2 regions of the Streptomyces sp. NPDC050997 genome follow, and region 2 is predicted to be linked to the other one. Evidence: riboswitches for the same ligand, from Rfam matches in the RefSeq annotation. Region 2 holds a riboswitch; the other holds the start of a gene.

Region 1 (6,297 bases), on a different contig from region 2:
GGGGCCACCACGCTCGGGCTGGAGCACTGACCGAGGCTGCGGTACTGGTGAAACAGGGTCCGGAACATCGTGAGTGTCTCGGCCGCCGAGCCGTTCTCGCGCAGGCCGGGCGTGATCGCCCACTTCGCCGCGACGGCGGGTGCCCCTTCGGCGGGGGCGGCCGGATCGCGGGCGACGAAGTCGATCACGCCGTCCGCCTCCAGCTGGAGCGACCATGGGCCGGGACCGCCGGATTCCGAGGCGGAATCGACCAACGCGTCACTGGAGTTCCGTGACGGACGCCCGAGCAGTGCGACGAGCTGTCCCCCCGCACGCAGCTTGGCGTCGCACGCTTGGGCGATGGCGTCGCTGGGGTTGCCCTTACCACGCTCGATCTTGCTCAGGTACTCCTTCGAGCAGGGAATCTTGGCGGCCAGCACGGCCAGGGACATCCCGGACCTGTTTCTCCTCCGGCGCAGCTCCTCGCCGAAGGGTGGATGAACTGGTGGCATGGTGACCCCCCGCCTCGCTTCGTCCTGGGGCGAGTTTGACACACCTTGGCCGAGGATCGCCTGATCAATGGGACTGTACGACTGGATGAACGCCTTTTAGGGACAGCGGAGTTGATGTGGTGATATAGAGCATGCGCCGGGCTGCTCGTTGCGTGGGGGAATCCCAGTGGCCGATGGTGTTGGAGCGATCACGAAGGTCCGATCCACCAGGGAACGCGCGTCGGACGCCGCAGTCGGACATGCCGCCCCGATCCGCCCCGATCCGGTCCGATCCCGACCGATCCGGTCCGATCCGGACCGGTCGTCCCCTCAGCACTCGATGATGTTCACCGCGAGCCCGCCCCGGGCCGTCTCCTTGTACTTGACGCTCATGTCCGCGCCGGTTTCCTTCATCGTCTTGATGACCTTGTCGAGGGACACCTTGTGGGAGCCGTCGCCGCGCATCGCCATGCGGGCGGCGGTGACCGCCTTCACCGCGGCCATGCCGTTGCGTTCGATGCAGGGGATCTGGACCAGGCCGCCGACCGGGTCGCAGGTCAGGCCGAGGTTGTGTTCCATGCCGATCTCAGCGGCGTTCTCGACCTGTTCCGGGGATCCGCCGAGCACCTCCGCGAGCGCGCCCGCGGCCATCGAGCACGCCGAACCGACCTCGCCCTGGCAGCCGACCTCGGCGCCGGAGATGGACGCGTTCTCCTTGAAGAGCATGCCGATCGCACCGGCGGCCAGCAGGAAACGGACCACTCCGTCCTCGTCGGCGCCCGGCACGAAGTTGATGTAGTAGTGCAGGACGGCGGGGATGATCCCCGCGGCCCCGTTGGTGGGCGCGGTCACCACCCTTCCGCCCGCCGCGTTCTCCTCGTTCACGGCCATCGCGTAGAGCGTGATCCACTCCATCGCGTGCGCCAACGGGTCGCCCGCCGCGCGCAGTTGGCGTGCGGAGACGGCCGCGCGGCGACGGACCTTCAGGCCGCCCGGCAGGATGCCCTCGCGGGACATGCCGCGCGACACGCACGCCTGCATCACCCGCCAGATCGCCAGCAGCCCCTCGTGGATCTCCTCCTCGGTGCGCCAGGCCCGCTCGTTCTCCAGCATCAGCGCGGAGATCGACAGACCCGTCTCCTGCGTCAGGCGCAGCAGCTCGTCGCCTGTGCGGAAGGGGTACTTCAGGACCGTGTCGTCCAGCTTGATGCGGTCCGCGCCCACCGCCTCCTCGTCCACGACGAAGCCGCCGCCGACCGAGTAGTACGTCTTCGACAGCACCTCCGCACCCGCCGCGTCGTACGCCCACAGGGTCATGCCGTTCGCGTGGTACGGGAGGGTCTCGCGGCGGTGCAGGACCAGGTCGTCGTCGTAGCGGAAGGGGATCTCGTGCTCGCCGAGCAGGCGGATGCGGCCCGTCTCCCTGATCCGCGTCACCCGGTCGTCCGCCGACTCCACGTCCACCGTGCGCGGTGACTCGCCCTCCAGGCCGAGCAGCACCGCCTTGGGCGTGCCGTGGCCGTGTCCGGTCGCGCCCAGGGAGCCGTACAACTCGGTGCGCACGGAGGCGACCTGGTCCAGCACCTCCTCGTTGCGCAACCGGCGGGCGAACATGTGGGCCGCGCGCATCGGGCCGACCGTGTGGGAGCTGGACGGGCCGATGCCGATCGAGAACAGGTCGAAGACCGATATGGCCACGGTGACTCCTCAGTACGGGTGGTGCGGGGTGCCGCACACACCTCTCAGTGTGCGCGGCACCCGGGAAAAGGAACTACTTGCCCAGACCGGGATACAGCGGGTGCTTGCCGGCGAGCGCTGCGACCTGGGCCTTCAGCGCCTCGACGGGGGCACCCTCGAAGGGGGCGGGCGCCTTCAGGGTCTCGGCGATGACGTCCGCGACCTCGGCGAAGTCCTCGGCGGTGAAGCCGCGGGTGGCGAGGGCGGGCGTACCGATCCGCAGGCCCGAGGTGACCATCGGCGGACGGGGGTCGTCGGGAACGGCGTTGCGGTTGACCGTGATGCCGACCTCGTGGAGCCGGTCCTCGGCCTGCCGGCCGTCCAGCTCGGACTCGCGCAGGTCGACCAGGATCAGATGCACGTCGGTGCCGCCGGACAGCACGTTCACACCGGCCTCGCGGGCGTCCGGCGCGATGAGACGCTCGGCGAGGATCCGCGCGCCGTCGACCGTACGGCGCTGACGCTCCTTGAAGTCCTCGCTCGCGGCGACCTTGAAGGAGACCGCCTTGGCCGCGATCACGTGCTCCAGTGGGCCGCCCTGGAAGCCCGGGAAGACGGACGAGTTCAGCTTCTTCGCGAAGTCCTTCTTCGCGAGGATGATCCCGCCGCGCGGGCCGCCCAGCGTCTTGTGGGTGGTGGAGGTGACGACGTCCGCGTACGGCACCGGGTTGGGGTGCAGACCGGCCGCGACCAGACCCGCGAAGTGCGCCATGTCCACCCACAGGTGGGCCTCGACCTCGTCGGCGATCCGGCGGAACTCGGCGAAGTCCAGTTGCCGCGGATACGCCGACCAGCCCGCGATGATCACCTTCGGCCGGTGCTCCTTGGCGAGCCGCTCCAGCTCGGCCATGTCGACCAGGCCGGTCTCGGCGTCCACGTGATAGGCGACCACGTCGAACTGCTTGCCGGAGAAGTTCAGCCGCATCCCGTGGGTCAGGTGGCCGCCGTGCGCCAGATCCAGACCGAGGATGGTGTCGCCGGGCTGGGCCAGCGCGAACAGGGCAGCCTGGTTGGCGGAGGCGCCCGAGTGGGGCTGCACATTGGCGTACTCGGCGCCGAACAGCTCCTTGACCCGGTCGATCGCGATCTGCTCGGTCACGTCGACGTGCTCGCAGCCACCGTAGTAACGGCGGCCCGGGTAACCCTCGGCGTACTTGTTGGTCAGGACGGAGCCCTGCGCCTCCAGCACCGCGACCGGCGCGAAGTTCTCGGAGGCGATCATCTCCAGGGTGGACTGCTGGCGGACCAGCTCGGCGTCGACGGCGGCGGCGACCTCGGGGTCGAGCTCGTGCAGGGGTGTGTTCAGAACGGACATCAGGTGTACGACTCCTCAGCCGGCGGTGAAGGCGGTGTACTCGTCGACGGAGAGCAGGTCGGCCGGCTCCTTCGCCACGCGCACCTTGAACAGCCAGCCGCCCTCGAAGGGGGCGGAGTTCACCAGCGACGGGTCGTTGACCACGTCCTCGTTGACCTCGGTGACCTCACCGGTCACCGGGGAGTACAGGTCGCTGACCGACTTGGTCGACTCCAGTTCGCCGCAGGTCTCACCCGCGGTCACATCGGCACCGACCTCCGGGAGCTGCACGAAGACGACGTCACCGAGCGCGTTGGCCGCGTGCTCCGTGATGCCGACCGTCGAGACGCCGTTCTCGGCGCCCGACAGCCACTCGTGCTCCTTGCTGTAGCGCAGCTGCTGGGGGTTGCTCATGGCCTGAATTCTCCTGTACGCGGGGGAGTGCTGATGAGTGGGGGTCTGCTGGAAACGTATGTGAGCAGCGGAAAGTGCGCAGGGTCACGCACGCCGACCGCTTTCGGTCGTCGCTACTTCTGACGCTTGTAGAACGGCAGCGCCACGACCTCGTACGGCTCGTGACTGCCCCGGATGTCCACACCGACACCGGACGTGCCCGGTGTCGCGTGCGCCTTGTCGACGTACGCCATCGCGATGGGCCTGCCCAGCGTGGGGGAGGGCGCGCCGGAGGTGATCTCGCCGATCACCCGGCCGTCCGCGACGACCGGGTACCCGGCGCGCGGGACCCGGCGGCCCTCGGCGACGAGGCCGACGAGGACGCGCGGGGGGTTCTGCTCCGAACGGGTGGCGGCCTCCTGGAGGGCCTCGCGGCCCACGAAGTCGCCCTCCTTCTCGAACTTCACCACCCGGCCGAGGCCGGCGTCGAAGGGGGTCAACGACGTGGAGAGCTCATGCCCGTACAGCGGCATGCCCGCCTCCAGGCGCAGGGTGTCCCGGCAGGACAGTCCGCAGGGGACCAGACCGACGCCCTCGCCGGCCTTGGTCAGGGCCTGCCACAGCTCGACGGCGTGCTCGGGCCTCACGAACAGCTCGAAGCCGTCCTCGCCGGTGTACCCGGTGCGGGCGATGAGAGCGGGGACGCCGGCGACGGTGCCGGGCAGGCCGGCGTAGTACTTCAGGCCGTCGAGGTCGGCGTCGGTGAGGGACTTCAGGACACCCGGCGACTCGGGACCCTGCACGGCGATCAGCGCGTACGCGTCCCGGTCGTCACGCACCTCGACGTCGAAGCCGGCGGCACGCTCGGTCAACGCGTCCAGCACCACCTGGGCGTTGGAGGCGTTGGCGACGACCATGTAGTGAGCGGACCCGGCCTCCGTCTCGGCGAGCCGGTAGACGATCAGGTCGTCCAGGATGCCGCCGTCGGCCCGGCAGACCATGGTGTAGCGGGCGCGGCCGACGCCGACGGAGGCGATGTTGCCGACCAGCGCGTGGTTCAGGAAGGAAGCCGCCTGCGGGCCGGTCACCGTGATCTCGCCCATGTGCGAGAGGTCGAAGAGGCCGGCGCGGGTGCGCACGGCGTGGTGTTCGTCGCGCTCGGAGCCGTAGCGAAGGGGCATGTCCCAGCCGGCGAAGTCGGTCATGGTCGCGCCCAGCGAACGATGCAGGGCGTCGAGCGCGGTGTGACGGGGTGCGGTACTGCTCATCGGACGGTCGTCTCCCAAGGCGATGGGGGTACCTCCCGCGCGAGCTCGTTCGAGCATGAGGGAGGGCGAGGTCGTTCCTCCCCATCTGTCATCGGAACCTGAGAGGTTCGTCAGGACCCCGCGAAGCGGTGATCATGACTTGCACCTTGGGTGGAGCCACTGTCGCAGCGGCCCGCTTTTCAGATGTGCCTCGCCCGCGCGGTAACGGGGGCCTGAGAGATTCAAGGGAGGGACTTGCTCCTTCGGCGCCCGGGCACCCGTACGACGAACGTACGACCCGGAACTCTCCCGCGCGGATTCAAGCGGCCGGTATGCAGTTGGCGCCGACATCATTGCACGCCTCGGTCGACTACGGCAGGGCCGCATCTGTGACCGGCTTGTGGCAGGACGAGCACGAAAACACGAGGCACCGCGCATTACCTTCTCTTTACACTCGACGGGGAGGAAATCTCGTGACCACCCCAGGGGAGGACGATCACGGTGAAGAGGACCACGGCGTACGCGACCACCTCGGCCCTCGCGCTGCCTCAGCAGCCGACGGTCCCGGCCACGGAGGCCTGCGGCCCGCTCAGCGCACCCGTCGTCCGCGACCTCCGTGAGCGCGGTGGCCACAGCCCGCACGCACTGCTTTTTGGCCCCCAGGACCTCGTCGTGATCACCGGCCTGCCCGGCAGCGGCAAGTCCACGCTGATGCGGCGCACGGTCAACGGCCTGCGCATCGACTCCCAGGACGCCCGCGACCGCTGGGCGACGCGGATGCCCCGCTTCCTGCCGTACGCGGTCTACCGCCCACTGGTCCGCCTCGCGCACTACGCCGGTCTGCGTCGCGCCCTGCGCTCCGGCGAGGGAGTCGTGGTGCACGACTGCGGTACGCAGGCCTGGGTGCGCGGCTGGCTGGCCCGCGAGGCGCGTCGCCGGGCCGGCACCCTGCACCTGCTGCTGCTCGACGTCACGCCGGACACCGCGCTGGCCGGCCAGCGCGAGAGGGGCCGCGGTGTCTCGCGGTACGCCTTCCTGCGCCACCGGGGTGCCGCCTCCCGCCTGATCGGCTCCGTGGCCAAGGGCGACCTGCCCCCGGGCTGCGGCTCGGCGGTGCTGGTCGACCGGGACGCGGCGAACGTGCTGCGGCGGATCG
Region 2 (6,297 bases):
CCCCGTACGGACTACATCGCGCAACTGGTCGGCCTGAACCTCTACAAGGGGCAGGCCGAAGGCCACACCGTCCGTCTCGACGCCGGCTCCGCCCTCACCACCACCGAAGACCTCGCCGGCCCGGTGTTCGTCGCGTTCCCGCCCGGCGCCGTCACCCTCTACCGGGACAAGCCCACGGGCTCCAGCGCCCGCAACCTCTGGCGCTGCGAAGTGGCCGGCCTGGAGACCCACGGCGACCAGATCCGCGCGGACCTCACCGGTGAACTCCCCCTCACCGCCGACCTCACCACGGTCGCCGCAGCCGAACTCGACCTGCACCCCGGCGCTCCGGTCTGGGCGACGGTCAAAGCGGCGCAGACACACGCATACCCGGCATAAGACTTTCAGGCGGCTACGGTGGGATTCCCGGACCCCCGCACCCCACGCCACCCCACCCCCAGTGAGGCCTCCCCATGAGCCTGAGCATCCGCAATCAGCTCTCCGGCACCGTCACCGCCATCACGCCGGGAGAGGTGATGGCAACGGTCAAGGTCCGCCTGACCGGCGGCCAGGACCTCACCTCCGCGATCACCCTGGAAGCCGCCGAGGACCTGGGCCTCGCCGCGGGAACGGCCGTACGCGCCCTGGTGAAGTCGACGGAGGTTTCCCTGGCCACCGCACCGGTCGACGGCCTGTCCATCCGCAACCAACTGCCCGGCACGGTCCGCGACATCGCGACCGGCGGCGCCATGGCCGCCGTCAGGATCACCGTCGAGGGCGCCGACCTGACCGCGGTGATCACCAGGGACGCCGTCACGGACCTCGGCCTCACGACCGGCATCCCGGTCGTCGCCCTGATCAAGTCGACCGAGGTCTCCCTGGCGACCGCGTGACACCACCGTGTCGCACCGCACGCCCCGTGACACAGAAGGGCTCCTGACACAGAAGGGCTCCTGACACGGAAGGGCTCTGCCCGGTGTGCGACCGGACGGAGCCCTTCCGTCTACGACAGGTCAGTCCTCGTACGCGTCCAGCGGCGGGCAGGAGCAGACCAGGTTCCGGTCGCCGAAAGCCTGGTCGATGCGGCGTACCGGCGGCCAGTACTTGTCCGCCACCGACACACCGGCCGGGAAGACGGCCTCCTCACGCGTGTACGCGTGCTCCCACTCCCCGCCGAGCGTGCCCGCGGTGTGCGGCGCGTTCCGCAGCGGGTTGTCGTCCACGGGCCACTCGCCCGAGCCGACCTTCTCGATCTCCGCACGAATGGCGATCATCGCCGCGCAGAACCGGTCGAGTTCGATCAGGTCCTCGGACTCGGTCGGCTCGATCATCAGCGTCCCGGCCACCGGGAAGGACATCGTCGGTGCGTGGAACCCGTAGTCGATGAGCCGCTTGGCGACGTCGTCGACGCTCACACCGGTCGCCTTGGTCAGGGGCCGCAGGTCGATGATGCACTCGTGCGCGACCAGCCCGCCCGGGCCGGTGTAGAGCACCGGGAAGTGCGGTTCCAGCCGCTTGGCGATGTAGTTCGCGGAGAGCACCGCCACCTGCGTGGCCCGCTTGAGTCCTTCCCCGCCCATGAGCCGCACATACGCCCACGAGATCGGCAGGATCCCGGCGGAGCCCCAGGGCGCGGCGGAGATCGGCCCGACTCCGGTCTCCGGCCCGGCCGCGGGCTGCAGCGGGTGGTTCGGCAGATACGGCGCCAGGTGCGCGCGCACACCCACCGGGCCGACGCCCGGACCGCCGCCGCCGTGCGGGATACAGAAGGTCTTGTGCAGGTTCAGGTGCGAGACGTCCCCGCCGAAGTGCCCCGGCTTGGCCAGCCCCACCAGGGCGTTGAGGTTGGCACCGTCGACATACACCTGGCCGCCGGCCTCGTGCACCTGCGCGCAGATGTCCGCGACATGCTCCTCGAACACACCGTGCGTGGAGGGGTACGTGATCATCAGCACCGCCAGCTCGTCCCGGTGCTGCTCGATCTTCGCCCGCAGGTCCTCGACGTCGATCTCGCCGTCCTCGGCGGTCTTCACGACGACGACCTTCATCCCGGCCATCACGGCACTGGCGGCGTTGGTGCCGTGCGCCGACGACGGAATCAGACACACCGTCCGCTGCTCGTCCCCGTTGGCCCGGTGATATCCGCGTACGGCGAGCAGCCCCGCCAGCTCGCCCTGCGAACCGGCGTTGGGCTGCAGCGACACCTTGTCGTACCCGGTGACCTCGGCGAGACGCTCCTCCAGCTCACGGATGAGCGTGAGGTAGCCCTGGGCCTGCTCGGCGGGCGCGAAGGGGTGGAGCTGTCCGAACTCGGGCCAGGTGACCGGCTCCATCTCGGTGGTCGCGTTGAGCTTCATGGTGCAGGAGCCCAGCGGGATCATGCCGCGGTCGAGGGCGTAGTCGCGGTCTGCGAGCCGACGCAGGTAGCGCAGCATCGCGGTCTCGGAGCGGTACTGGTGGAAGACGGGGTGCGTGAGGTAGTCGTCGGTGCGCAGCAGCGCGGTGGGAAGGGAGTCCTCGGTGGCGGCGTCGAGTGCCTCGATGTCCCCCTCTACCCCGAACGCGGCCCACACGGCGGCCAGTTGGGCCCGCGCGGTGGTCTCGTCGCACGCGATCGACACCAGGTCGGTGTCCACGAGCCACAGGTTGACGCCGTTCTCGCGCGCGGCCGCGACGACCTCGGCGGCCCGTGCGGGCACCCGGGCGGTCAGCGTGTCGAAGTAGGAACCGTGCACGACCTCGACCCCGCCGGCCGTCAGGCCCGCGGCGAGGATCGTGGCGTATCGATGGGTGCGCCGCGCGATGCCCTTGAGACCCTCGGGCCCGTGGTAGACGGCGTACATGCCGGCCATCACGGCGAGCAGCACCTGCGCGGTGCAGATGTTGCTGGTCGCCTTCTCGCGCCGGATGTGCTGCTCACGCGTCTGCAGGGCCAGCCGGTAGGCCTTGTTCCCGTCGGCGTCGACGGACACTCCCACCAGCCGCCCGGGCAGGCTGCGCGCGAACTTCTCGCGCACCGCCATGTATCCGGCGTGCGGCCCGCCGAAGCCCATCGGCACCCCGAACCTCTGGGTCGTCCCGACGGCGATGTCCGCACCGAGCTCAGCCGGGGACTTCAGCAGCGTCAGCGCCAGCAGGTCGGCGGCGACCGTCACGAGCGCGCCGAGTTCGTGGGCCTGCTCGATGAGCGGCTCGATGTCGCGTACGGCACCGGAGGCGCCCGGGTACTGGATCAGCACGCCGTTGATCTCACGCCCGGCGATCTCGGCCGGAATGCCGTCACCGAGGTCCGCGACGACGACCTCGACGCCGGTCGGCTCGGCCCGCGTCCGGATCACGGCGACGGTCTGCGGCAGTGTGTCCGCGTCGACCAGGAAGAGACCCTTCTTGTTCCTGCCCATGCGCCGCGACAGTGCCAGCGCCTCGGCCGCCGCGGTGCCCTCGTCGAGCAGCGAGGCACCGGAGGTCGGCAGCCCGGTGAGCTCGGCGACCATGGTCTGGAAGTTCAGTAGCGCCTCCAGGCGCCCCTGGGAGATCTCGGGCTGGTAGGGCGTGTAGGCCGTGTACCAGGCCGGATTCTCCATCACGTTGCGCAGGATGACGGGCGGCGTGAAGGTCCCGTAGTACCCGAGGCCGACCATGGAGTCGAGAACCTGGTTCCGGTCGGCCAGCGAACGCAGCTCGGCCAGCACCTCGGCCTCGGTACGCGCGCCCGGCAGATCGAGCGCGTCGGCGTTCTTGATCACGTCCGGCACCGCTGCGGCGGTGAGCTCGTCCAGCGAGCCGTACCCGACCTGGGCGAGCATCTTCGCCCGCGCTTCCTGGTCAGGCCCGATGTGGCGCTGTTCGAACGGAATTCCCTGCTCCAGCTCGGAAAGCGGACTGCGGTGGGCGGTCATTGCGGAGGCCTCCTGGTCTGACACGACCTTCGAGGGGCACCACGGCACGGGTACCCGAACAGCCTCCCCCTCTGTCATCTCGACCTGAGAGCTTCACCGGACCACCCGAGGGTGCCCGGCTTTCACCGTCGGTGAGAGCGGAAGCCGTCGACATCCGCCCTGCTTTCCAGAGTGACCTCGTCCATGCGGTACGGGGGCCTGAGAGATTCCGGGGAGGATTTGCTCCTTCGGCGCCTCCGGATGGTGTCCGAAGGACTCTCCCGCACAGGGTCAGCAGCCGCTTGCCAGCCTACCAGCGAGGTCAGCGCTTGAGCGTTCGAGTGGCCACCTCCCCGATTGTGCTCTTTTGTGGTGCTTACGGATGAGTTGTCACTAAATGGAGGGCCCGTGCAGACCGACATCGATCCGCGCAACCTGATCGGCCGCAAGGCGTTCGACCGCAACGGCACCAAGATCGGCACGATCGACGAGGTCTACCTCGACGACGCGACCGGCGTACCGGAGTGGGCGGCCATACGCACCGGTCTGTTCAGCAGGGACGCCTTCGTCCCCCTGGAGCCCAGCGAACTGGTCGAGGGCGCCCTGCGCGTCCCTTTCGACCGGGCCCTGATCAAGGACGCCCCCGACTTCGGCGTGGGCCGCCATCTCTCGCCCGAACAGGAACTCCAGCTGTACCACCACTACGGTCTCGACCTGTCCGCCCCGCCTCCGCTCCCGGACCACGACTTCGGCAAACTGGCGAACACGGACGAGTCCTGACACCCGCGCCGTCCGCGCACCCTGACGCCGGCGTCGCCGACCAGCCGGCCGCGCCCGCAACACGCTGAGCCCCACGCATACGGCCTCCCGCGATACACCCATCCGGCCCTGCCCCCCTCCTCGCACCTTGAGCCGCCGTGACCACCCAGACCTGGCACCACCGTCACAGCGCGCAGCCCCCGACACAGCCGCCGAGCCGACGCCACCAGGCAGCGGCCCCCGGCGCGGCAAGCCAGTCCGAGCACACGACCGCACTCACCGACCCGCACCTGGTCGGCCCGGCCCGTACTCGCCCGCTCGCCCCCTCCAGCCGACGCGCAGTCATCCACTGACCACGGACATCCGTCCGACCGTCCAGCCCAACAGCGGACAGTCCCACGACCTGGACGACACGGCTGGCCCAAGCAGTCCAGCCCGGCATCCCTCCGGTGCCGAGTGACCCGCCCCACCCCGCACTGACCCCGCACTCACCCCGGCCCGGCAACCCCGCCCACCGAAGCCTCACCGGCCTCAGAACGCTCCCGCACCAACGGCAACGGTTCCGCCGGCTCCAGTGCCGGATCCTCGATCCGGAACGTCCGCACCCGCCCCGGCTCCGAGTCGGGCGTCTCGAACCGCACGGTGACCCGCCCGAGCCCGCTTCCCTGCACCCACCCGTGCCCGTACTCGGTGTGCCGCACATCGTGTCCCGAGGGCCACCGCCGCTCGACCGGCGCCTTCGGCTCCGCTTCGGGCATGTCGTCGGCCTCCTCGACCGCACCGGCGTCCATCCGCTCCCCCGCCGCCTGCGCGAACAGATCCTCCTGCGTGTAGTCGGCCAGCCCACTGACCCCCACCCCGAGCAACCGCACACCCCCGGTCGTGTCGACGGAGTCCAGCAACCGCGCGGCCGCCTCCCGCACCACCGCCGGATCGTCCGTGGGCCCCCGCAGCGTCTCGGACCGGGTCAGCGTGGAGAAGTCGTACCGTCGCACCTTCAGCACGATGGTCCGCCCGGACAACCCCGCCTCCCGCAGCCTCCGCACACACCGGTCCGCCAGCCGCTGGACCTCCAGCCCCACCCGAACACGGTCATGGATGTCGACGTCGTACGTGTCCTCCACCGACACCGACTTCGTCTCACGCTCCGCCACCACGGGCCGCTCGTCGAGCGCCAGCGCCATCGCGTACAGCGACTGTCCATGCGCCTTGCCCAGCAGCCTCACCAGCTCGTCCTCACCCGCCTCGGCGATCTCCTCGACGGTGTGGATCCCCGCCCGCCGCAGGTGGTCCCCCGTCGCAGGGCCCACCCCTGGCAGTATCCGCACCGACATCGGCCCCAGCAGCCCCCGCTCGGTCCCAGGCTCGATCAGCACCAGCCCGTCCGGCTTGGCCTGCTCCGAGGCGATCTTCGCCAGCATCTTGGAGGCGGCGAGCCCCACCGACCCCGTCAGCCCGGTCACAGCCCGTATGTCCGCCCGCAGCTTCACCCCGGCCAGCCGCGCCGACTCCTCGTCCCAGGCCGCTCCCCCGGCCTCCAGATCCACGAACGCCTCATCCAGGCTCAGCGGCTCCACCAGCGGCGACAGCCCCCTGAGCAGCTCCATCACCTGCTCGCTGATCGACCGGTAGAACGCGAAGCGCGGCACGAGATACGCGGCGTTCGGCGCGAGCCGCCTCG

What was found. Region 2 has a riboswitch for glycine ahead of gcvP (aminomethyl-transferring glycine dehydrogenase). Riboswitches for the same ligand answer to the same signal wherever they lie in the genome.
Region 1: it holds a riboswitch for glycine, as region 2 does, so the genes downstream of both, gcvT (glycine cleavage system aminomethyltransferase GcvT) here and gcvP (aminomethyl-transferring glycine dehydrogenase) in region 2, are expected to answer to the same signal.

Annotation. Positions count from the first base shown of each region.
Region 1 covers NZ_JBFAGK010000026.1:38,040-44,336, forward strand. The annotation lists gene AB0H86_RS38150 (helix-turn-helix transcriptional regulator) at 1-491, opposite strand, end outside; gene AB0H86_RS38155 (L-serine ammonia-lyase) at 801-2,168, opposite strand; gene glyA (serine hydroxymethyltransferase) at 2,242-3,522, opposite strand; gene gcvH (glycine cleavage system protein GcvH) at 3,538-3,915, opposite strand; gene gcvT (glycine cleavage system aminomethyltransferase GcvT) at 4,029-5,162, opposite strand; glycine riboswitch at 5,352-5,463, opposite strand; gene AB0H86_RS38175 (AAA family ATPase) at 5,643-6,297, shown strand, end outside.
Region 2 covers NZ_JBFAGK010000004.1:9,114-15,410, reverse strand. The annotation lists gene AB0H86_RS10000 (ABC transporter ATP-binding protein) at 1-378, shown strand, start outside; gene AB0H86_RS09995 (TOBE domain-containing protein) at 453-872, shown strand; gene gcvP (aminomethyl-transferring glycine dehydrogenase) at 993-3,878, opposite strand; glycine riboswitch at 4,055-4,151, opposite strand; gene AB0H86_RS09985 (PRC-barrel domain-containing protein) at 4,266-4,637, shown strand; gene AB0H86_RS09980 (hypothetical protein) at 4,775-4,969, shown strand; gene AB0H86_RS09975 (DNA polymerase IV) at 5,105-6,297, opposite strand, start outside.